DNA from 3 places in the Burkholderia cepacia ATCC 25416 genome. Region 2 is predicted to be linked to each of the others. Evidence: predicted binding sites of a transcription regulator. Region 2 holds the regulator's gene; each other region holds the start of a gene.
What was found. The regulator FliA, encoded in region 2, starts transcription of late flagellar genes. The targets are predictions, from matches to a motif close to CTAAAGTTTNNNNNNNNNNNGCCGNTA.
Positions count from the first base shown of each region.

Region 1: the regulator FliA is predicted to act here: its motif matches at 4,317-4,343, upstream of APZ15_RS09170 (DUF4088 family protein).
Region 3: the regulator FliA is predicted to act here: its motif matches at 2,821-2,847, upstream of flgM (flagellar biosynthesis anti-sigma factor FlgM).

Region 1 is NZ_CP012981.1:2,004,851-2,012,373, reverse strand. It holds gene pncB (nicotinate phosphoribosyltransferase) at 1-554, opposite strand, end outside; gene fdxA (ferredoxin FdxA) at 855-1,178, shown strand; tRNA gene APZ15_RS09200 (tRNA-Asn) at 1,282-1,357, shown strand; tRNA gene APZ15_RS09195 (tRNA-Asn) at 1,429-1,504, shown strand; gene APZ15_RS09190 (CreA family protein) at 1,624-2,109, shown strand; gene APZ15_RS09185 (AraC family transcriptional regulator) at 2,171-3,070, shown strand; gene APZ15_RS09180 (AzlC family ABC transporter permease) at 3,193-3,960, shown strand; gene APZ15_RS09175 (AzlD domain-containing protein) at 3,957-4,295, shown strand; gene APZ15_RS09170 (DUF4088 family protein) at 4,457-5,239, shown strand; gene APZ15_RS09165 (hypothetical protein) at 5,363-5,764, opposite strand; gene APZ15_RS09160 (RNA-binding S4 domain-containing protein) at 6,034-6,252, shown strand; gene norM (multidrug efflux MATE transporter NorM) at 6,387-7,523, shown strand, end outside.
Region 2 is NZ_CP012981.1:1,090,540-1,098,062, reverse strand. It holds gene ahcY (adenosylhomocysteinase) at 1-1,349, opposite strand, end outside; S-adenosyl-L-homocysteine riboswitch at 1,382-1,507, opposite strand; gene APZ15_RS04920 (RNA polymerase sigma factor FliA) at 1,607-2,341, opposite strand; gene APZ15_RS04915 (nucleotide-binding protein) at 2,364-3,182, opposite strand; gene flhF (flagellar biosynthesis protein FlhF) at 3,175-4,938, opposite strand; gene flhA (flagellar biosynthesis protein FlhA) at 4,935-7,034, opposite strand; gene flhB (flagellar biosynthesis protein FlhB) at 7,031-7,523, opposite strand, start outside.
Region 3 is NZ_CP012981.1:659,074-666,596, reverse strand. It holds gene APZ15_RS03050 (M24 family metallopeptidase) at 1-349, shown strand, start outside; gene APZ15_RS03045 (SGNH/GDSL hydrolase family protein) at 369-1,724, opposite strand; gene APZ15_RS03040 (flagella synthesis protein FlgN) at 1,942-2,382, opposite strand; gene flgM (flagellar biosynthesis anti-sigma factor FlgM) at 2,462-2,791, opposite strand; gene flgA (flagellar basal body P-ring formation chaperone FlgA) at 2,910-4,154, opposite strand; gene flgB (flagellar basal body rod protein FlgB) at 4,359-4,847, shown strand; gene flgC (flagellar basal body rod protein FlgC) at 4,888-5,313, shown strand; gene APZ15_RS03015 (flagellar hook assembly protein FlgD) at 5,378-6,130, shown strand; gene flgE (flagellar hook protein FlgE) at 6,164-7,405, shown strand; gene flgF (flagellar basal-body rod protein FlgF) at 7,425-7,523, shown strand, end outside.

The DNA.
Region 1 (7,523 bases), 910 kb from region 2:
AGGGCGACTTCCTCGTGCCACACCTTCGAGAAGCGCCGGCGCGTGCCGTAGTCGGCGATCTTGCAGTCGGCGAACTCGGGCTTCGCGCCGAGCAGCTTGATCTTCTCGCACAGCCGCTCGCGACCTTCGCGATAGTCGGGCTCGCGCTGCGTGTTGCGGAAATAGACTTCGTTGACGATCGCGAGCACCGGGATCTCGAACAGGATCGTGTGCAGCCACGGCCCCTCGATCACGATGTCGATCTCGCCGTTGCCCTTCGGCGATGGCGTGATCGAGATGTATTTCTCGTTCAGGTGGAACAGCGCGAGGAAGTCGACGAAATCGCTCTTGATGAAGCGCATGCGCCGCAGGTAGTCGAGTTCGACGTCGGTGAAGCGCAGCGAACACAGGCCGCGCACCTCGTCGCGGATCTCGTCGATGTACGGCACGAGATCGACGCCGGGCGTACGGCACCGGAAGCGGTACTCGACGTTTGCGGCAGGAAAGTGATGCAGGACGACCTGCATCATCGTGAACTTGTAGAGATCCGTGTCGAGCAGCGAAGTGATGATCATGATTACGGCACCGCCAGTATCGTGACAGGGCCCCGGCGCACCGCGCGCCGCCCGGTCTGCCGGCCATGTTACCCGAATGCGGGCCCGACCATCGCGAAACCGCCCGCCGCCCTGCCCGGCCGCGCCGCCGTACGGCACACGCGCCCCGTCGGCGAGTCCCTTCTGCGGGCCGCCATAAACTAATCACGAAACGATATAAGCCGGATAGCCGACCACGCCATGCGGGTTTTGCGCTTCAGTTACAATGCCGGTTTTGGCGCAAACGCCACCCCATATATACCGCCAAGCAGGAGCGTTTTAATGACTCACGTTGTGACCGAAGGCTGCATCAAGTGCAAATACACGGACTGCGTGGATGTGTGCCCGGTGGATTGCTTCCGTGAAGGTCCCAACTTTCTCGCCATCGATCCGGACGAGTGCATCGACTGCGCCGTGTGCGTCGCCGAGTGCCCGACCAATGCGATCTATGCCGAAGAAGACGTTCCGGGCGACCAGCAGCAGTTCACCGCGCTGAACGCCGAGCTGGCAAAGGACTGGCCGTCGATCACGAAGACCAAGCCGGCGCCGGCCGACGCGGACGAGTGGAAGGACGTGCAGGACAAACTGCACCTGCTCGAGCGCTGATCGCGCAGCGGCCGCAAAAAAATTTTTGTGCGCCGCGGCCCAAAAGTGTTGACAGGTTGATCAACGCTCCATACAATCTCGTTTCTCTGCTGTTGTTGTTTGTTCCCCGATAGCTCAGTCGGTAGAGCGCCGGACTGTTAATCCGTAGGTCCCTGGTTCGAGCCCAGGTCGGGGAGCCAAAAACGCAAAGGCCCGTTGAAAGTGGACGGGCTTTTTGCTGGTAGACAAACAAGCAGATGTACCGATTTATTCCCCGATAGCTCAGTCGGTAGAGCGCCGGACTGTTAATCCGTAGGTCCCTGGTTCGAGCCCAGGTCGGGGAGCCAAATAGCGAAAGGCCCGTCATTCGACGGGCCTTTTGTTTTTCCGGCCCGCCTTTCGGCTTTCATCGCCCGGTCGCGCGCATGCTAGAGTCTCTGTCCCGCATTCGCATCCGGTTCCGTCGATGAAGCACCGCCTCCTCCGCTCAGCACCACTCGCCCTCCTGCTTTCCGCATTCGCCGCGGCACCGCTCGCACACGCGGAGGAAGTCGGCAGCGTCAACACCCATTTCCGCGTCACGGGCTCCGATCGCGTGGTCGTCGAGGCGTATGACGATCCGGTCGTGAACGGCGTGACCTGCTACGTGTCGCGCGCGCGCACCGGCGGGATCAAGGGCACGCTCGGCGTCGCCGAGGATCCGAGCGAAGCGTCGATCGCGTGCCGGCAGGTCGGCCCGATCAGCTTCAAGGAGCCGCTCAAGCAGCAGACCGACGTGTTCAGCGAGCGCATGTCGTTCATCTTCAAGACCCTGCACGTCGTGCGCGTGGTCGACACCAAGCGCAATACGATCGTCTACCTGACCTACAGCGACCGCATCGTCAGCGGCAGCCCGAAGAACGCCGTCACCGCGGTGCCGATGCCGGCCGGCACGACGATTCCGGTCAAGTAAAGCCCGCGCCCGCCGGGCGCGCGAGCGATACACTGTCGGTTCGACCGCTCCGCGCCCGATCATGTCCGCCACCCGCCTTCCCGACTCCGCACGCTACTGGCGCACGCCGCTGCTGCCCGATGCGGATCTCGTCACGGCCACCTATCGCGACCACACGTTCGCGCCCCACTGGCACGACGCGTATACGATCCCCGTGATTCTCGAAGGCGCGGAACGCTTCACCTATCGCGGCAGCGGCCATGTCGCAGAAACCGGCACCGTGCCCGTGATCAATCCCGGCGAAGTGCATACGGGGTCGCGTGCGGCCGACGAGGGCTGGTGCTATCGCGTCAGCTACATGCCGGTCGATTTCATCCGCGAACTCACCAGCGCGATCGCCGGCCGCCCGCAGGACGCGCCGTGGTTTGCGCCCGACGTGATTCGCGACGCCGACCTGGCGGCGCGGCTCACGCTGGCGCACCGGATGATGGAGGCCGGCAGCGAGCACGCACTGCCCTCGCAGGCGCACGGGCAAGCAGCTGACGTTCCGGCGACGGGCGCACCCCGCATCTACGATCCGCTCGCCGCCGAAACGGCGATGCTCGATGCGTTGTCGACGCTGATCGTGCGCCATGCGGACGCCCTGCCGCGACCGGCGCCGCTCGCGTCGGACGAACCCCGGGTCGACGCGATGCGCGAACGGCTCGCTGCCGATCTGACGTGCACGGTGACGCTCGACGAAGTCGCGCAGGCGGCCGGCCTGTCGCCGTTCCATGCCGCGCGCCTGTTCACCCGCACGAACGGCATGCCGCCGCATGCGTGGCGCAACCAGTTGCGCCTGCAGCGCGCGCTGGCGCCGCTGCGCGCGGGCGTGCCCGTCGCCGACGTCGCGGCGGCCAGCGGCTTCGTCGACCAAAGCCACTTCACGCGGCATTTCAAACGCATGTTCGGCGTACCGCCCGGGCGCTGGCAGGCGAGCTGACGCGCGGCGTCCGGCCCGCCAGCGCGATGCCGCCGGCGCCTGCAAGCAGGCAAGCACCGGCTCGCCGTCCAAGCGCAAGAACATACAAGCCGGCTCGCCCCCCGCCCGCTATCCTCCCGTTCATGGAGGAGCACCCTTTGAACCCGACACCCGCATCGCCCGCTCGCCGCCCGTTCAACGAATGGCTCGACGGCGCGCGCGACACGATCCCGATGATGATTGGCGCCGCCCCGTTCGGCGTGATTTTCGGCACGCTCGTCGGCGGCGGCCCGCTCGCCGCGTGGCATGGCACGCTGATGTCGCTTGCCGTGTTCGCGGGCTCCGCGCAGTTCATCGCGCTCGGCCTGATCGCGGGTAGCGCAAGCTTCGTCGTCGTGCTCGCGACCACGCTGATCGTGAACCTGCGTCACCTGCTGTACAGCGCGACGCTCGCGCCCTATGTCGCGCACCTGCCGCTGCGCTGGCGCGCCACGCTCGGCGCGCTGATGACCGACGAGGTGTTCGCGGTCGCCTATGCGCATTACCGGCATTTCCCGCCCGGCGCGATCGGCCCCCACTACTTCTTCGGCTCGGGGCTCGCGATGTACCTGAACTGGCAGGTCTGGACGCTCGCGGGCATCGGTTTCGGCGCGGCGTTCCCGGGCCTGCAGTCGCTCGGCCTCGATTTCGCGATGGCGGCCACCTTCATTGCGATCGTCGTCCCGCAGCTCGGCACCCTGCGCTATTTAGCGGCGGCCGTGACGGCCGGCACGCTGGCGTACTTCTGGCAGGGCTGGCCGTACAAGCTCGGACTGCTCGGCGCCGTCGCCGCCGGCGTCGCGATCGGCGTCGCGCTCACGCTGCTGCACGAACGATCGCGTGCCGGCTCGCGCACGGAGGCCGCATCGTGAGCTACGCGCTGCTGATTCTCGGGATGGCCGTCATCACGTATGCGATCCGCTCGACGCTGTTCCTGTTCGGCGAACGGCTGGCCTTCCCGCCGCTCGTGCGGACCGCGCTCGGCTTCGTGCCCGTCACCGTGCTGACCGCGATCATCGTGCCGATGGCCGTCTCGCCGCACGGCGGCACGGCCGAGCTGACCTGGCGCAATCCGCAGCTCGTCGGCGCGCTGGCGGCCGTGCTCGTGTCGGCAGCGACCCGCCGCCCGCTCGTGACGATCGCGGCAGGGCTCGCGGTGTTCTTCTTCTGGCAAGGGGTCGTGCTGCCCCACTGGCTGCCCGCCTGAGCACACGCTCGGTCACCCGCGCTCAAGTTTCCGCCCGGCAGGCCGATATAGGAGATGAAGACCCGCCACCGGCCTCGGCGCGCACCGGTCAGTCGACGCTGCGCCCGCCCCGGTGCGCCGTGCCGGCCGCCGGCTTGCGCGGGCCGCCATCGAGACGATTCATGGGCCAGATCACCCTTTCCCTCAAGGACGACACGCTCGAGTCCCTGCGCAAGGACTACGATGCGTTCGTCCGCGTGTCGCTGAAACTCGACCCGCAGTTCGCGACGCCGTCGTTCGAGGATTTCCTGCGCGCCAAACTGCTCGACAACATGGTGCCGCTGACCGAGCACGCGGTGCAGCGGATGCTGCAGGGCGGCCAGTACGCGTGGGCCAAACGCACGCTCGACAAGGAATTCCCGGACGTCGTCGCGATCCTGATGCGACAGGCCGGCGAATTCGGCTTCGGCTTCGCGTCCCGCTCCGAATGGACCCCCGACGAACTCGCGAAGGCTTGCCGCGACTGGGCGAAGGCGATCGTCGCCGAAGCGCAGGGCGACCCGTCGCTGATCGACCCGCTCGCGTCGCAGATCAAGGGCGCGGCGCAAGACATCCAGGCACTCGAGGAACTGATGCAGACGCCGGCGTGGCGGCTCGCGGAATCGCTGCGGCAACGGGTCTACGAGGCCAAGCTCGCGTGCGAGATGAGCGTCGGCAGCACCGCGCGCGACAAGCTCGGCGAACTGCGCGGGCTGCTGCGGCTCGGGCTCGCGCACGGCTCGTTCCAGAAGCAGGAAGCGCAGCAGATCATGGAATACCTGCGGCTGCTGAAGCCGGAGATCTTCGTCGAGGAGCCGTACGACGTCTTCGCACGGCTCGCCGCGTGGCTGCGCAGCGTATTCACCCCGGCTGCCGCGCGGCCGGCACAGGGTCCGGGACAAGGGCAAGGACAGCGCCGCCCGTAACGGCACCCCCAAGCGCATCGATACACGAAAACGGCCCGGTTCGCGCAATGCGAACCGGGCCGTTGGATGACCGCCGTCGCGACGCACCGTCAGGGACGAGCGTCGCGCGGCGCCAGGCACCGCTTACTGCGTGGCGCCCTGGGCCGATGCACCGCCCTCCGCACCGACCGATGCGCCGCCTTCGGTCGCTTCGCCGGCCTTCGCCTTGGCCGAACCGACATGGCTCTTGGCCGACTTCGCGGCATGCTTCGTGTGCTTCTTGGCCGAATGGACGGCCGACGACGCCGTATCCTTCGCGCCGTCGGCTGCCGCGCCGACCGCATCGGTTGCACCGCCGGCGGCATTGCCCGACGCGTTCGCGCCCGCACTGCCCTGCATGCCGGCACCGACACCGGCCGCCGGCGTCTGCGCCTGCACGCCGGCACCGGCCGTGCCCTGCACCGCCGTGCCCGTCTGGGCAAATGCGGCCGAAGTAGCGAACGCCGTCAGCGCGGCACCGATCAGCATCGTACGAATCTTGGACATGGCAATTCTCCTCAGGAAGTTGTGAGCCCGAACCGCAGCGATGCGGTCCGTCGCTTCCCCTGCCGCAACACGCAGCAGGTACGAAAAAGACCCGCGGCGCGCCCGGCCGGTTCTCGAATCTCTCAGACTGTTACCCACCGTTTCATTTGCTGACGAGTCGCTCACAGTCCTTAACAACTGCATGCCGCGGCGGCCCGCGCTCGCGTGCCGGCCCGTGGTGCCGTATGATGCGGAGCGTTTCCTCCCGCGCCTTGCGCACCTTCTTCGTCATGCCCAACCTGGATTTCACGCTGACCGGCGAATACGTCGAGCTGCACAACCTTCTCAAGATCACCGGCCTCGCGGACAGCGGCGGCAGCGCAAAGCTGATCGTTGCGTCCGGCGCGGTGAAAGTCGACGGCGCGGTCGAACTGCGCAAGACCTGCAAGATCCGCGCGGGCCAGGTCGTCCTGCTCGGCGACACGCGCATTGCGGTGCGCGAAGCCTAGGGCCGACGGTTCCCCTGCCTGCGACATGGCCATCGGCGCGCGCGTTCGACACGGTTCGAATAAAGCCGTAAGCTAGCCGTCTCTCAAAATAAATACATATAGCGCGGGCCCGCACCCGCGCGAGCGCCCATTCCATGTCGCATTCCGGTCTTACGCGGACGGCCGCCGCGCCGCCGTCCCTGTCCAGTCATGCCGCCGATACCGCCCGCCTCGCCGCGCCGCTCGCGATCGCGCAGCTTTCGCAGATGGCGATGAGCGTCACCGACACGGTGCTGCTCGGCTCGCTCGGCCCCGACTCGCTCGCCGCGGGCGGGCTCGGCGCGAACTTCTTCTTCGTCATCGTGACCGTGCTGCAAGGCGTGCTGTCGTCGGTCAGCGTCAGCGTCGCGCACGCGCGCGGCGCCAAGGCCGACGAGCGCGTACCGCACATCTACTGGACCGGCTTCGCGCTGTCCGTGCTGCTCGCGATTCCGGCCATCATCGCGCTGTCGCTGTCCGAACCGATCCTGCTGATGTTCCACGAGCCGCCGTTGCTCGCGCATCACGTCGGCGAATACACGGGCATCCTGCGCTTCGCCGCGCTCGGCAGCCTGATCGGTGTCGGGCTGATGCGTGCATTCCTTCCGGCGATCGGTGCGGCGCGGCGGCTGCTGTGGGTGTCGATCGGCGGCGTCGGCGTCAACGCCGTGCTGAACTACGGCCTGATCCACGGCGCGTTCGGGCTGCCACGCCTCGGCTTCCTCGGTTCGGCGGTCGCGACGACGATCACGATCTGGCTCACCGCGCTCGCCCTGATCTGGCTGCTGCACGGCCGGCAGCGCTTCCGTCATTTCGTCACCGCCGCGCGCCCGAAGCTGCCCATGATGGGCGAGCTGATCGGCATCGGCTGGCCGGTGGCGATCACGTACGGGGTCGAGTCGACGCTGTTCCTCGCAACCGGCCTGACCATCGGCGTGCTCGGCGCGACGTCGCTGGCCGCGCACCAGATCGCGCTGAACGTCGCGTCGGTGGCGTTCATGGTGCCGCTCGCGATCGGCCAGGCCGCCAACGTGCGCGTCGGCTACTGGGTCGGCGCGGGGGCGCCCGTCGCCGCGCGGCACGCGGGTTTCGTCGCCCTCGGCCTCGGTGTCGCGTTCATGACGTTGTCGGGCATCGTGCTGATCGTCGCGCCGCACGCGATCGTCGGCCTGTACCTGAACCTCGACGATCCGTCGAACGCGGCCACGGTGTCGCTCGCCGCGTCGCTGCTCGGTATCGCCGCGGTGTTCCAG
Region 2 (7,523 bases):
GACAGCACGGACAGGTTCGCGCCGATGCGCGCGAGGTGCAGGCGGGCGACCTTTTCATCGAGGTGCTTCGGCAGCACGTACACCTTGTTCTCGTACTCGTTGCCGCGCACGAACAGCTCGATCTGCGCGAGCGTCTGGTTCGCGAACGAGTTCGACATCACGAACGACGGGTGGCCGGTCGCGCAGCCGAGGTTCACGAGGCGGCCTTCCGCCAGCAGGATCACGCGCTTGCCGTCCGGGAAGATGATGTGGTCGACCTGCGGCTTGATGTTTTCCCACTGGTACTGGCGGGTCGACGCGACGTCGATTTCCGAGTCGAAGTGGCCGATGTTGCAGACGATCGCGTTGTGGCGCATCGCCTTCATGTGATCGTGGTTGATCACGTGGTAGTTGCCGGTGGCCGTCACGAAGATGTCGGCCTTGTCGGCCGCGTATTCCATCGTCACGACGCGGTAGCCTTCCATCGCCGCCTGCAGCGCGCAGATCGGATCGATTTCGGTGACCCACACGGTCGCGCCCAGGCCGCGCAGCGACTGCGCGCAGCCCTTGCCCACGTCGCCGTAGCCCGCGACGACCGCGACCTTGCCCGCGATCATCACGTCGGTCGCGCGCTTGATGCCGTCGACCAGCGATTCACGGCAGCCGTACAGGTTGTCGAACTTCGACTTCGTGACCGAGTCGTTCACGTTGAACGCCGGGAACGGCAGGCGGCCGTCCTTTTCCATCTGGTACAGGCGGTGCACGCCGGTCGTGGTTTCTTCGGTCACGCCCTTGATGTGCGCGAGGCGCGTCGAGTACCAGGTCGGGTCCGCGTCGAGGTGCTTCGCGATCGACTTGTACAGCGCGACTTCTTCCTCGTTGGTCGGCTTCGCGATCACCGAACGATCCTTCTCGGCCTTCGCGCCGAGGATCAGCAGCAGCGTTGCGTCGCCGCCGTCGTCCAGGATCATGTTCGCGAATTCGCCGTTCGGCCATTCGAAGATGCGGTGCGAGAACTCCCAGTATTCGTCGAGCGATTCGCCCTTGAACGCGAACACCGGCGTGCCGGCTTCGACGATCGCGGCAGCCGCGTGGTCCTGCGTCGAGAAGATGTTGCACGACGCCCAGCGGACGTCGGCGCCGAGCGCCTTCAGCGTCTCGATCAGCACGCCGGTCTGGATCGTCATATGCAGCGAACCCGCGATGCGCGCGCCCTTCAGCGGCTGCTGCGCCTTGTATTCGTCGCGGATCTGCACGAGGCCCGGCATTTCGGTCTCGGCGATGTTCAGTTCCTTGCGGCCCCAGCCGGCCAGCGCCATGTCGGCGACGACGAAATCGTTGGAAGCCTTGGAATCGATAATGGCGTTCATCACGCCCTCCTTTCTAAAAAGTTTCTAGATTGGTGACGTGAGCGCCGTTCAGGAAGCGGGGCCGGTGCGACGGTCGCGATACGCGCGCCGCACGGCTGCTTGGTGAAGCTTTCCGAGCCTGGCGGACGCAGAGGTCCGTCGCAACGCTCCTCGGAAAACGGAGGGGATTGTAGCAAATCGGCGCGCGGAATGCGCACACGGATGCAGATGCCGAACGCGCGGCGTCGACGCGCGCGGCCGTCAGGAACGGTAAAGGGTCAGGATTCCGCGCCGACCCACGCCTGTTCGCGCAGCCGCGCGCGCAGGCGCGCGACGGCCTGGCTGTGCAGCTGGCATACGCGCGATTCGCTCACTTCGAGCACCGCGCCGATCTCGCGCAGATTCAGACCCCGTTCGTAGTACAGCGACATCAGCAGCTTCTCGCGCTCCGGCAGCCGCTCGATCGCCTCGACGAGCGCTTCGCGCAGGTGCTCGTCGAGCAGTGCCGACAGCGGGTCCGCGTGGTCGACGCGGTAGCGGTCGAGGAACGGCTCGTCGTCGGCCGCGCGGTCGAAATCCTCGTAGTAGATCAGCTGGCTGCCGTGCAGGTCCTGCAGCATCCCCTGGTACTCGTCGAGCGGCATGTTCAGGTGCTGCGCGATCTCGGTCTCGCTCGCCGAGCGGCCGAGATGCTGCTCGACCTGGTGCACCGCGTGCTCGACCTCGCGCGACGTCTTGCGCAGGCTGCGCGGCAGCCAGTCGTTGCTGCGCAGCTCGTCGAGCATCGCGCCGCGGATGCGCTGCGTCGCGTAGGTCTCGAACTGCGCGCCCTGGTCCTCCTTGTAGCGGCCGGCCGCGTCCATCAGGCCGATCATGCCGGCCTGGATCAGGTCGTCGAGGTCGACGCTCGCCGGCATCTTCGCGACGAGCTGCAGTCCGAGGCGGCGCACGAGCGGCGCATATTGCGCGAGCACGTCGGCCTGGGACATCTTTCCTTGAGCGTTGTACATCATGGCTCTCTCCTTCCGGTGGCACTCACGCGGCGTGTGCCGCGCCCGCCTCATACGACGGCTTGCCGCCCGCGTGCACGGCGCGGCCCGCACCCGAACGCGGGCGCATCGGCCAGTACAGCAGGTCGGCGGCAATCTGCCGGTAGTCGCGCGCGGCGGCCGACGACGGGAACGCGTCGACCGCGGCGCGCGTCAGCTCCCGCGCATGCTCGACGAGCGGATCGGCGCTCACGCAGCCCGCGTCGGCGATCGACACCGTCAGGTAGCGGCTCGCGACGCCCGCGAGGTTGTCGAACGCGACCTTCGCATCCGCGTGGCTGCCGACGTGATTGGTCAGCACGCGGAACTGCGCGAACGCATGCGCGAAATGCAGCCGCTTCATGCACGCGTATGCCTCGGTGATCGCCTGCGCCGCGACCCGCGTCACGACCAGCACGTCGTGCGCTTCGCGGGCGAGCGCCGAGAACGAACCGTCGGCGCCGAGCTGCGCGTCGACGAGGACGATGTCGGCCGGCCCGTCGATGAAATCGCTGAGCTGCGCGTCGGTGTAGCCGGCGCGCGCGAGCCGCGCGGCGGCGCACAGGCCGAAGCCGGCCGCGACCCGCGTGCGTTCGCCGTCACGCAGCCACGCGCCCGCGAGCGTCGCGCTGGCCGAATGCACGTCGGCGCGCTCGTCGACGACGAGCACGTCCTTGCCGAGCGACGCGAGCGCCGCCGCGAGATTCACGACGGTGGACGTGCAGCCGACACCCGCCGGCCCGCCCGTCACCGCGACGATGCGCGACGCGCGCCCGGCCAGCAGGCGCCGCAGCCCTTCGGCCTGGTCGATGATTTGTTTATCCAAATCGCACCTCGTGCAGCTCGGCGGTGGAACGTGCGGTCAGTGCGGAAAGCAGCGTCGGCATGTCCTCGTCTTGCGGCACGAAGGGCGAGCCGTCGCGCGGCACACAGAACGCGCTCTTCAGCAGGAATCGGGTCGATGCGACGTACAGGTTCTCCGGCACCTTCTGGCCGGTCGACACGTAGTGGATCGGCAGCTTGTAGCGGATCACCGTGTCGAGCACGCCGCCGAGGTGGGTCGCCTCGTCGAGCTTCGTGAGGATGCAGCCGGCCAGGTCGGGATGCTCGCCCGCGCTGCGGTACGCCTGCACGACTTCGTTGAGCGTGTCGCCATGGCTCGTCGCGTTGAGCAGCAGCAGGCGCTGCACCGGCGCGTTCGCGCCGTGCAGCATCGCGATCTGGTCGGATACCGCGCGGTCGCGCTGGCTCATGCCGATCGTGTCGATCAGCACGATGTGCTTGTTGCGCAGCTCGGACAGCGCGAGCGCGAGATCGCCCGCATCCTTCACCGCGTGCACGGGCACGCCGAGGATCTTGCCGAAGATGCGCAGCTGTTCGTGGCCGCCGATCCGGTAGCTGTCGGTGGTCAGCAGCGCGACCTTGCTCGCGCCGAAGCGCATCACGCAGCGCGCGGCCAGCTTCGCGGTGGTGGTGGTCTTGCCGACGCCCGTCGGCCCCATCAGCGCGAACACGCCGCCGCGCTCCATCAGCGCGTCCTCGCTGTCGAGCACCGGCAGGTTCGCCGCGAGCACCGACTGCGCCCATTCGGCCGCCTGCTCGAAGCTCTGCGCGCCGTCGCCGGACGGCATGTTGTCGACCAGCATCCGCACGAGCTGCGCGGAGAAACCGGCCGAGAACAGGTGCTTCGTCAGCGCGCCATGCACGGCGCTGCGACGCTGGCGGTCGTGCCACATCAGGCTGTCGAACTGCTCTTCCATCATCCCGCGCAGCTCGCCGAGCTCCTGCATCACCGTGTCGTTGACGATGCGCTCGATGCGCGACTTCACCGCATCGGCCACCGCGGCGGCGGCGTCGGCGGACAGGCGCGTGCGCTCGGCCGCCTTCGCGGCCTGCGCAGCGCCCGGGTCCGGCGCGCGGGTCGCGGCTGCCGGCATCCGGCGTTCGGCGTCGCGCACGATGTCGCGCGCCCAGCCGGGCGGCGTCGCGCTCGCGGCGGCCTGCGGGGCCGGCGGGCTCGGCTGCGGCGCGGCGGGCGCCGCCTGCGTGCGCGCCATCAGCGCATCGCGCTGCTGGGTCAGGCGCTTCGCGTGCTCGACCAGCCACGGTGCGGGTTCGGAAGTCGCGGCCGGCGCACCGGTGACCGACGCACCGGCGGCGGTGGCGCCGGCCAGCGGGTCCGCGTCGAGCGTCGAGGCTTGCGCGGCCGCGTCATCCGAGCCCGAGTCCGCGTCCGCCTCGGCGCTTGCGCCGAACACCGACGAGAACACGTCCGGCAACCCGCCTTCGCCTGCCGCATACGGATTGACGGCCGGGCGGGCGAGCGCCGCGCCCGGGCGCGACACGATGCCCGGCACCGCGGCGGCGGGCACCGATTCCGGCACGCGCGGCGCGGCCATGCGTGCGCGCGCCGCGGCCGGCGGCGCCACGGCGGCCAGGTCCGAATCGGCGAGGGCGACGATTTCCACGCTGCCGTCATCGAGCGTGCGGTTCGACAGCACGACCGCGTCGGCGCCGAGCGCCTCGCGCACGAGACGAAGTGCGTCGCGGCTCGTTGCGCCGGTGAATTTGCGAATGTTCAAGCGGAACCCCCGATGACGTTAACGACTTTGATCGTGCGTGTGTCCGGCACTTCGGCGTACGACAGCACTTTCAATTGCGGCAGGCTGCGGCGCAGGAAACGCGCGAGCATCGCGCGCAGCGCGTGCTGCACGAGCAGCACGGGCGGCAGCCCGAGATTCTGTTGACGCAGCATCGCCTGCTGCGTGCCGGTCAGAAGGTTGTGCGCGAGGCCGGGTTCGAGGCCCGGGTTCGCGCCGGTGGCGAGCGCCTGCGACAGCACGCGTTCGAGATTTGCGTCGAGGCCCATCACCTGCATCTCGCCCGCGCCCGGATACCACTGCTGCGTGATCGCGCGGCCGAGCGCGAGCCGCACCGCGGCCGTGATCTCGAACGCGTCGCCGCGGCCCGCGTGTTCGGACACGGCCTCGAGGATCGTGCGCATGTCGCGGATCGGCACGCCTTCCTCGAGCAGGTTCTGCAGCACCTTCTGCAGCGTCGTCAGCGAGATCGTCTTCGGCACGAGGTCCTCGACGAGCGACGGCGCGTCCTTGCCGGTGCGCTCGACGAGCGCCTGCACTTCCTGGCGGCCGAGCAGCTCGGCCGCGTGCTGGACGACCAGATGGTTCAGGTGCGTCGCGACGACCGTGCTCGCGTCGACCACCGTGTAGCCGTACACCTGCGCCTGTTCGCGCATCGCGACGTCGATCCACACGGGCGGCAGCCCGAACGCGGGATCCTGCGTGACGGCGCCCGGCAGCGCGGCCGTCACCTGGCCGGGGTTGATCGCGAGCCACTGGCCCGGGAACACTTCGCCGACGCCGATCTCGACGCCCTTCAGCGCGATCCGGTACGCGTTCGGCCGCAGCTCGAGGTTGTCGCGGATATGGATCACGGGCGGCAGGAAGCCGATTTCCTGCGCGAATTTCTTGCGGATGCTCTTGATGCGCTTGAGCAGTTCGCCGTCGCTGTTCTTGTCGACGAGCGGGATCAGCCGGTAGCCGACTTCGAGGCCGAGCGGGTCGATCAGCTGCACGTCGTCCCAGGTCGCCTCGTGGCTGTCGGACGGCAGCACGGCGGGCGGCGCGATGTCGGTCAGGTCGCCGGCCGCCTTGCGGGCCGCCGCGCGCTTCGTCTGCGTGCGGGCCAGCCAGATCGCGCCGCCGCCGAGCGCGAGGAACGCGAAGTGCGGCATGCCCGGGATCAGCCCCATCAGCACGATGATCGCGCCGGTGATGTTCAGCACGCGCGGGTTCGTGAACAGCTGGCCGGTGATCTGCGTGCCGATGTCCTCGTCGGTCGCGACGCGCGACACGATCACGCCGGCCGCCGTCGAGATCACGAGCGACGGGATCTGCGCGACGAGGCCGTCGCCGATCGTCAGCAGCGTGTAGTTCGTGCCGGCCGCGGCGAACGTCATGTCGTGCTGGACCATCCCGACGATCAGCCCGCCGATCACGTTGATCGCCATGATGATCAGGCCGGCGATCGCGTCGCCGCGCACGAACTTCGACGCGCCGTCCATCGACCCGTAGAACTCGGCTTCCTGCGAGACCGCCAGGCGGCGCTTGCGCGCCTGCTCTTCGTTGATGAGGCCCGCGTTCAGGTCGGCGTCGATCGCCATCTGCTTGCCGGGCATCGCGTCGAGCGTGAAGCGCGCGGACACTTCGGCGATCCGCCCCGCGCCCTTCGTGATCACCATGAAGTTGATGATCATCAGGATCACGAACACGACGATGCCGACCGCGAAGTTGCCGCCGACGAGGAAGTGGCCGAACGCCTCGATCACCTGGCCGGCCGCGTCCGGCCCGGTGTGGCCCTCGAGCAGCACGACGCGCGTCGACGCGACGTTCAGCGACAGGCGCAGGAGCGTCGAGAACAGCAGCACGCTCGGGAACGCCGCGAAATCGAGCGGCTTCATCGTGTACATGCTGACGAGCAGCACCATCACGGACAGCGCGATGTTGAACGTGAACAGCAGATCCAGCAGCATCGGCGGCAGCGGCAGGATCATCATCCCCAAAATCATGCAGATGAGGATCGGGCCCGCGAGCGCGCGCAGGTTGGTGCCCGCGAACGGATTCTGGCGCTTCGCGAACAGGCCGGTCGGGGTGCTCATGCCGCGCCTCCGTTACCGAGCGTGTCTTCGGCTTCCTCGCGTTCGTCGTCGGCGGAGACCGACGCGCCCTTGTCGAGGTCGGCCGGCACGTCCAGGTCGACCGGCACCGCCGGGAACGCGCCGCCTTCCGAACGGAAGCGCTTGAGCTGGTAGACCCACGCGAGCACTTCGGCGACGGCCGAGTACAGCGAGCCGGGAATCTCGCGTTCGAGTTCGACGTTGTGATACAGCGCACGCGCGAGCGGCGGCGCTTCGAGCAGCGGCACGTTGTGTTCGGCCGCGAGTTCGCGGATGCGCGCGGCGACGAGGTTCACGCCCTTCGCGACGACCTTCGGCGCGCGCATCTCGCCGTCCGTGTATTGCAGCGCGACGGCGAAGTGCGTCGGGTTCGTCACGACCACGTCGGCCTTCGGCACGGCCGCCATCATCCGGCGCCGCGCGATCGCGCGCTGCTGCTGGCGGATCCGCCCCTTCACGTGCGGATCGCCT
Region 3 (7,523 bases), 430 kb from region 2:
CGATTTCGGCCACGGCACCGGGCACGGCGTCGGGATTCACGTGCACGAGGGCGGCGTGCGGTTCGCGCCGGGCGCGCAGTACGGGCTCGTGCCGAATGCGGTGATTTCGGTCGAGCCGGGCATCTACCTGCCGGGCAAGGGCGGCGTGCGGATCGAGAACATCGTGATCATCCGTCAGGACGACGCGCAGCCGGACACCGTGACGTTCGAGAACATCGTGACGGTCGGCTACGACTGGGACCTGATCGATCTCGACCTGCTGGACGACGACGAGCGCGCATACCTGCGCGACTACGAGCGGCTGTGCGTCGAGCGCGGCACGCAGGTCACCGCGTGTCCGCTGCTGTAGGCACCGCCGCCCGCGCCGGTCAGTTCAGCAGGCGCGCCCGCGCGAACGGCGCGATCCGCTCGGCGAGCCACGCGTGTGTGCGTGTCGTCGGGTGCAGCGTGTCCCAGAACACGAAGCGCGCCGGGTCGCGGCAGTCCGCACGCGGCGTCTGCGTGCTCAGGTAGGTGAGCGACGACGGTTTCGGGATGTCGAGGCACGCGCGCTTCGCGTCGTCGAAGCCGTATTGGGCAGGATGGCTCAGCAGGTCGTCGAACAGCGCGTACGCGTCGAACACCTCGAGCCGCAGCGTCGCGCCGTAACGGGCGCGCAGCGCGGCGGCCGCGTCGGCGAGGCGCCGGTTGTAGTCCTTCACCTGCGCGGCGACGCTCGCCGTGTCGGTGCGCGTCGCGAACACCGGTGCGCGCGACACGTCCGGCAGCGTGACGAGCATGATCCGCGTCGCGCCGGCCGCGGCGAGCCGCTCGAGGCTGTCGCGCACCGCATTCGCCGCCTGCTCGGGCGAGCGCCCGTAGTTCACCAGGTCGTTGCCGCCCGCGAACACCGCGAACAGCGTGTTGGCGGGCCGGTAGTCCGGTGCGCGATCCATGTATTCGCGCCACGAGTCGATCTGCTGCACGAGGCCCGGCACGACGAGGTACTGGTCGGTCGCCGCGCCGCCGATCGCCCAGTTGTAGAACGGCAGCCGCAGCGCGTTCGCGAGATATTCGGCCCACACCGGGCCGTTGCTGAAGCGCCCCGCCTGCCAGCTCGTGCCGTTCGGCAGCTTCCACTGGCTCGCGTTGAACATGTTCTGCGTGTCGGACAGGCTGTCGCCGAACACGATCAGCTTGTTGACGCGTGTGTCCTGTTGCGCGGTGTCGACGGTCCACACCGTGTAGTTGAACGACAGCGCGTTGTTCGCCGCGACCGCCTGCACGAGGTCGGACCCGATGCCTTTCGCGGCCAGCGTCTTGCGGCACACGTCGGCGAGCGTGTCCTGCGTCGTCGTGCTGTAGAACATGTTCTTCCACTGCGTGATGCCGTCCGCCCACCAGTAGCCGGACACGCGATACCAGTCGCCGCCGGCGGGGTCGCGCGCCCATTCGTAGGTCGCGGCCGGCTTCAGCGGATCCGCGTCGATCCGGTACCAGCAGCGCAGGTACGTGTAGGTGTCGGACCCGCGGCGCGACGCGCGCGGCGTCGCGCCGGGCGTGCCCGGCGCGGCCGTCGGCACGATGTCGGGGCCGGCCGGCGACAGCGACATGTCGCCAGTCGGCACGGGCAGCGGCGCGGCGCCGGCGGCCTGCGCGGCGGAAAGCGTCAATGCGGCGCCCAGCGCCGCGACGGCGGAAACGGCGGCGGTGCGGTACGAAAACGGAATGCGGAAATATGGCATGCGGCCCTCTTCTGATTGTTGTGACGGGACGGCGGCGCGGTTGCGCAGCCGTGTATCGGAAGGGACCGTGAGTGCCGGGTTCGAGCCCGGTCTGTCGAAATGCGGGAGGCCGCGAATGGCGGCGAGGTGCTTGCTGCGAGGTACTACGAGCTGCTACGAGGTGCGGCAGGGAAGGCAGCGGCGCCACTGCCGGTCAGTCAGTTGGTCGGTCAGTGCTTCAGCGCATGAGCGCCGATACGCGCCCGTCGGGGCCATAGACGCCGGCCGGCGCGGGCGCCGAGCGCAGTACCGCGAGCGCGCGCTCGTTGTAGTCCATCCGGATCCGGATCAGCATCCCGTTGTTCGCATTGGCCTGGCGCGCGCGTTCGGCGGCCTGTTGCAGCAGCTGCCAGCGGCCGGCGAGGCGCGCATCGCGCTCGGCGGCCTGGTCCATCCCCTTCTTGCCGGCCGGAAAGCCGAGCGCGGAAAGCTGGGTGTCGCGCGTGCGTTCGAGCTGCGCGAGCCGGTCGATCAGCTCGCTCTTCTTCTCGACGATCCCGGGCAGCATCTCGAGCGGCTGGGCCATCGTCAGCGCCTTTTCCTCGTAGGCGAGCAGGGACGCGAACGCCTCGACCGTCGCGTGTTCGTCGTTGACCGTGGCCAGCAGCTCTTCTCTCATCGCGTCATGCTCGTCGCGCCGGCGCGGGTTGGGCGCGCCGGCAAACCGGGAGACCGGGGGACCGGCCGCGAGGCCGGCTTCAGTTGCCCGGGCGCTGCTGCTGCAGCAGCTCGCGGGCGGTATTCAATACGCCGTCGGCGATCTTGTTCGCATCGATCGTCAACGTGCCGTTGTTCAGCGCGTCCTTGATCGACTGGACGAGGCCCGTGTCGATATCGGCGTTGCCGGACGCGGATACCGAACGCAACTGGCCGGACAGACCCGACAGGTTCACGGTCGTGTCGCCGCCGGTCGACCCTGCGTCGGCCGCCTGCGCGGACGAAGACGAGGCCGTGCCGGATGGCGCACGGGTCGCGCCGTTGCCGGTCGGCGCCAGGGGGCTCGGGTTCGGAGTGGAATCGATCTTCACGATGGGTTTCCTGTTCGGTTTGACCCAGATAACGGCCGGGTCGGCCCGAACTTTAGCATCGCGAGCCCGAAATGCTCCGAATAAACAATTCTTTACATTCTTGCCGCTGGATCCGTCCCTACAGCGGAATCTCCACGGTGCCGGCGTCCTTGACGATCGCCGTGACGATCTGGCCCGCCGCCATCCGCACCCTGACCGACTGGCCGGGCGCGGCATTCGCCAGTGCGCTGCCCTCGGCCGAAATCGTGAAACCGGGCCCGGCCGCGACGACCCGCACCGTCTGGCCGGCCGACACCGACGCCGCGCTCTTCAGCAGGTCCTGCCGCAGCGGCAGCCCGGCCGAGATGCGCGCGAGCGCGGTCGAGCCGATCGCCTGCGCCGGATCGGTGATCACCGCGAGCGGCAGCACTGTCAGGTCGCCGTCGCGGGCGACCAGGTCGGCCGCGGAGAGCGGCTCGCCGGGCGCGATCTGGCGTGCGGCGACGTAATAGGTGGCCTGCACGGTCACTTTCGCCTGCAGGTAGACGGTCCACGGCCGCTCGCCCGCGCAGCGCACGCCGACCGTCGTGCGGCCCCACAGGCGCGCGCCGGTCGGCATGAACGGCTCGAGCGTCGTGCACGCGGCGAGCCCGCGCGGAAACGCGGTCGTGACCGTCGCGGTGGTCTTGCCGGGCAGGCCCGCGATCTGCTGCTGCAGGAACGCGAGAGCCGCGCGGCGGATCGACTCGGGATCCTGCTGGCCGGGCGGCGTCGCGGGCTGGGCGGCATTGGCTGCATTGGCCGCCGGAGCCGCGTTGGCGGAACCCGGCGTCGCGCGCGGCGCCGGCAATGCCGACGCGGCGCGGGCGGCCGCCATGCGCGAGGCGAAAGCCGGCTGCGGGGCCGGCCGTACGGGATTCGATGCGGGTTCGGCCGTGCCGGCGACGACCGTCGCGATCGCAGTCGGATCGGCAGCGCGCGGCGTGCCGTATCCGGCGTTCGCGCGGGAGGCTGCGTAGGTGGGGCGGGGCGTGGGCGCCGGTACCGCAGCAGCCGCCGGCGGCGGGACGGTCGTCACGACCATCGTGCCGGCCGGTTGCGGCGCGTAGCCGGTGCCGCTCGCCGCGCGACCCGCGTCCGGCGCGAGGCCCGCACCCGGCGCCATCGCCGCATTCCCGCCGAACTGCCCGCCGCTTGCCGCATTGGCGTGCGCGAGCGCGGTTTCGGCCGTCTCGCCGCGCCCGGGAATCACGATCATCCCGTCGTCCGCGTGCGCGGCCGGGGCGGCGATCCACAGCGCCGCGGCGAGCGCAAACGCACGCGCAAACGCACGCCGGACGTGCATGAGCCGCCCGTTCCTTCCGCGAAGTGCGCTGCCAGTCATCGCCCGATCCCCGATCCGTTGCTCCGCTTCGCATTCTAGGGAGCGGGGCCGTCGCGCAAACGATGAATAGAGGGGGCCTTTGCCGCGTTATTCGCCCGATTGCCAGTTGCGTCCGGCGCCTACCATCGCTGTCATGGAAAAAAGCCTCTCGGGTCGCCATCCGGCGCGAGGGGCGTGCAGCGCTTCATACGGAGAGACGCACACATGCTGGACAAACTCGATGCGGAATTCGCGTTCGGCCGACAGGCGCTCGACGTGCGCGCCTACCGGCAGGAACTGCTGTCGTCGAACATCGCGAACTCCGACACGCCCGGCTACCAGGCCCGCGACGTCGATTTCGCGTCGACGCTCGCGCGCTCGCTGAAGCAGGCCAATGGCGGCCTCGCGCCGAGCAACGCCGCGCAACTGCCGATGACGCAGCCGGCCGGCGTGACGAGCGGCATGTCGATGGTGTCGACGGCGGCGGGCCACATGGCCGGCACCGCGAAGCTGATCCCGACGGGCGGCCCGGCGGACGACTACGGCCGCGCGCAGTACCGGATGCCGCTGCAGCCGTCGCTCGACGGCAACACGGTCGATCTCGACGTCGAGCGCGTGCAGTTCGCGAACAACGCGCTGCACTACCAGACCGGGATGACCGTGATGACCCAGCAGATCAAGGCGATGATCGCCGCGATCACGACGAACCAGTGACGGCGCGCACCGCCTCCGAATCCGAGCAAAAGGAGCTTCCATGCCTTCGTTGATGAACATCTTCGGCGTCGCCGGCTCGGCGCTGTCCGCGCAGTCGCAGCGCCTGAACGTCACCGCGTCGAACCTCGCGAACGCCGACAGCGCGACCGGCCCCGACGGCAAGCCGTACAAGGCCAAGCAGGTCGTGTTCGCGACCGACCCGATCGGCGGCGCGCGCACCGCGTCCGGCCAGGGCGTGGGCGGTGTGCGCGTGACGAAGGTGATGGACGACCCGTCGCCGATGAAGTCGACCTACGACCCGTCGAACCCGGCCGCCGACGCGAACGGCTACGTGCAGATGCCGAACGTCGACCCGGTGCAGGAGATGGTGAACATGATCTCGGCGTCGCGCTCGTACCAGGCCAACGTCGAGACGCTGAACACCGCGAAGACGCTGATGCTCAAGACGCTGACGATCGGCTCGTAAGCCGCGCGCCGACCGACCTTACAGACCCGACAGTTCCGAAAGTCCAGACAGAAGGCCACCCAGGATGACTTCCTCCAGCACGACGATCGGCAGCAACGGCACGAACGTGTCGACCCTGCCGACCGACACGATGAACACCAACAACGTGTCGTCGACCAACGGCACGTCGGCGAGCGACCTGCAGGCGACGTTCCTGAAGCTGCTCGTCACGCAGCTGCAGAACCAGGACCCGACCAGCCCGGTCGACAGTTCGCAGATGACGTCGCAGCTCGCGCAGATCAACACGGTGAGCGGCATCGCGCAGCTGAATACGTCGCTCACGTCGCTGTCGTCGCAGCTCACGGCCGGCCAGCAGACGCAGGCCGCGCTGCTGATCGGCACGAACGTGCTCGCGCCGGGCAACGCGGTCGCGGTGAAGGGCGGCGCGGCGTCGCCGTTCGGCGTGTCGCTGTCGAGCTCGGTGTCGAACCTGACGATCACCGTGAAGAACGCGGCGGGCACCGTGGTGAACACGATCAAGGCGGGCGCGCAGTCGGCCGGCACCGTGCCGTTCAACTGGACGCCGACCGACTCGGCGGGCAATGCACTGCCGGACGGCAAGTACACGGTCAGCGCGTCGTACACCGACAGCAACGGCACGCCGCAGCCGGCCACGACGCTTGCGGCCTCGACGGTGCAGAGCGTGATCAAGCAGGCGGACGGCACGGCGGGGCTCGTGCTGTCGAACGGCACGACGGTGGGGCTGACCCAGGTCGCGTCGATCTTCCCGAATACGGCATCGTCGTCGCCCTCGTCCGGCGGCACCACCTCCAACTGATACTGATCGAGCATTCTCGAAACGGAGACCGAAATGGGTTATCAACAGGGTCTGAGCGGCCTCTCGGGTGCATCGAACGCGCTCGACGTGATCGGCAACAACATCGCCAACGCGAACACGGTCGGCTTCAAGTCGAGCACCGCGCAGTTCGCCGACATGTACGCGAACTCGGTCGCGACGTCGACCAACACGCAGATCGGCATCGGAACGCGGCTGAACTCGGTCGAGCAGAACTTCGGCCAGGGCGGGATCACCACGACGAACTCGTCGCTCGACGTCGCGATCAACGGCAACGGCTTCTTCCAGATGTCGAACAACGGCGTGACGACGTACTCGCGCGACGGCACGTTCCAGCGCGACAAGAACGGCTTCATCATCGACTCGCAGGGCCGCAACCTGATGGGCTACGCAGCCAACACGGGCGGCGTGATCAACACCGCGCAGACCGTGCCGCTGCAGGCGCCGACGACCAACCTCGCGCCGACCGCGACGACCAAGATCTCCGCGCAGTTCAACCTGAACTCGCAGGACACGGTGCCGACCAAGAAGCCGTTCAGCGCGACCGACAACACGACGTACAACTACTCGACGTCGATCCAGGTTTACGACTCGCTCGGCGGCTCGCAAGCGGTCAACATGTATTTCGTGAAGTCGGCGGCCGGCACGTGGGAAGCGTACGCGGGCGTGCAGGGCGGCGCGACGAACGACCTCGGCACGGTCACGTTCGACTCGTCGGGCGCGATCCAGAGCACGACGACGGGCACGCCGGCCACGCCGACCACGTCGCTCGGCCAGTTCCAGTTCACGGTGCCGAACACCGACGGCTCGGCGACGCCGCAGAACCTCACGCTCGACCTGACCGGCACGACGCAGTACGGCGGCAAGGACGGCGTGAACAACCTCGCGCAGGACGGCTTCGCGAGCGGCACGCTGACGACCTACACGATCGGCACCGACGGCAAGCTGACCGGCAACTACTCGAACGGCCAGACCGCCGTGCTCGGCCAGATCGCGCTCGCGAACTTCAACAACCCGAACGGGCTGGTGAACCTCGGCGGCAACCAGTACGCGGAAAGCTCCGCGTCGGGCGTGCCGCAGATCTCGGCGCCGGGCAGCACGAACCACGGCACGCTGCAGGGCAGCGCGCTCGAGAGCTCGAACGTCGACCTCACGTCGCAGCTCGTCAACCTGATCACCGCGCAGCGCAACTACCAGGCGAACGCGCAGACGATCAAGACGCAGCAGACCGTCGACCAGACGCTCATCAACCTGTAAGCGCGGATAACGGGCAGCCATGGACCGACTGATCTACACGGCGATGACGGGCGCGTCGCAGTCGCTCGACCAGCAGGCGATCGTCGCGAACAACCTCGCGAACGCGTCGACGACGGGC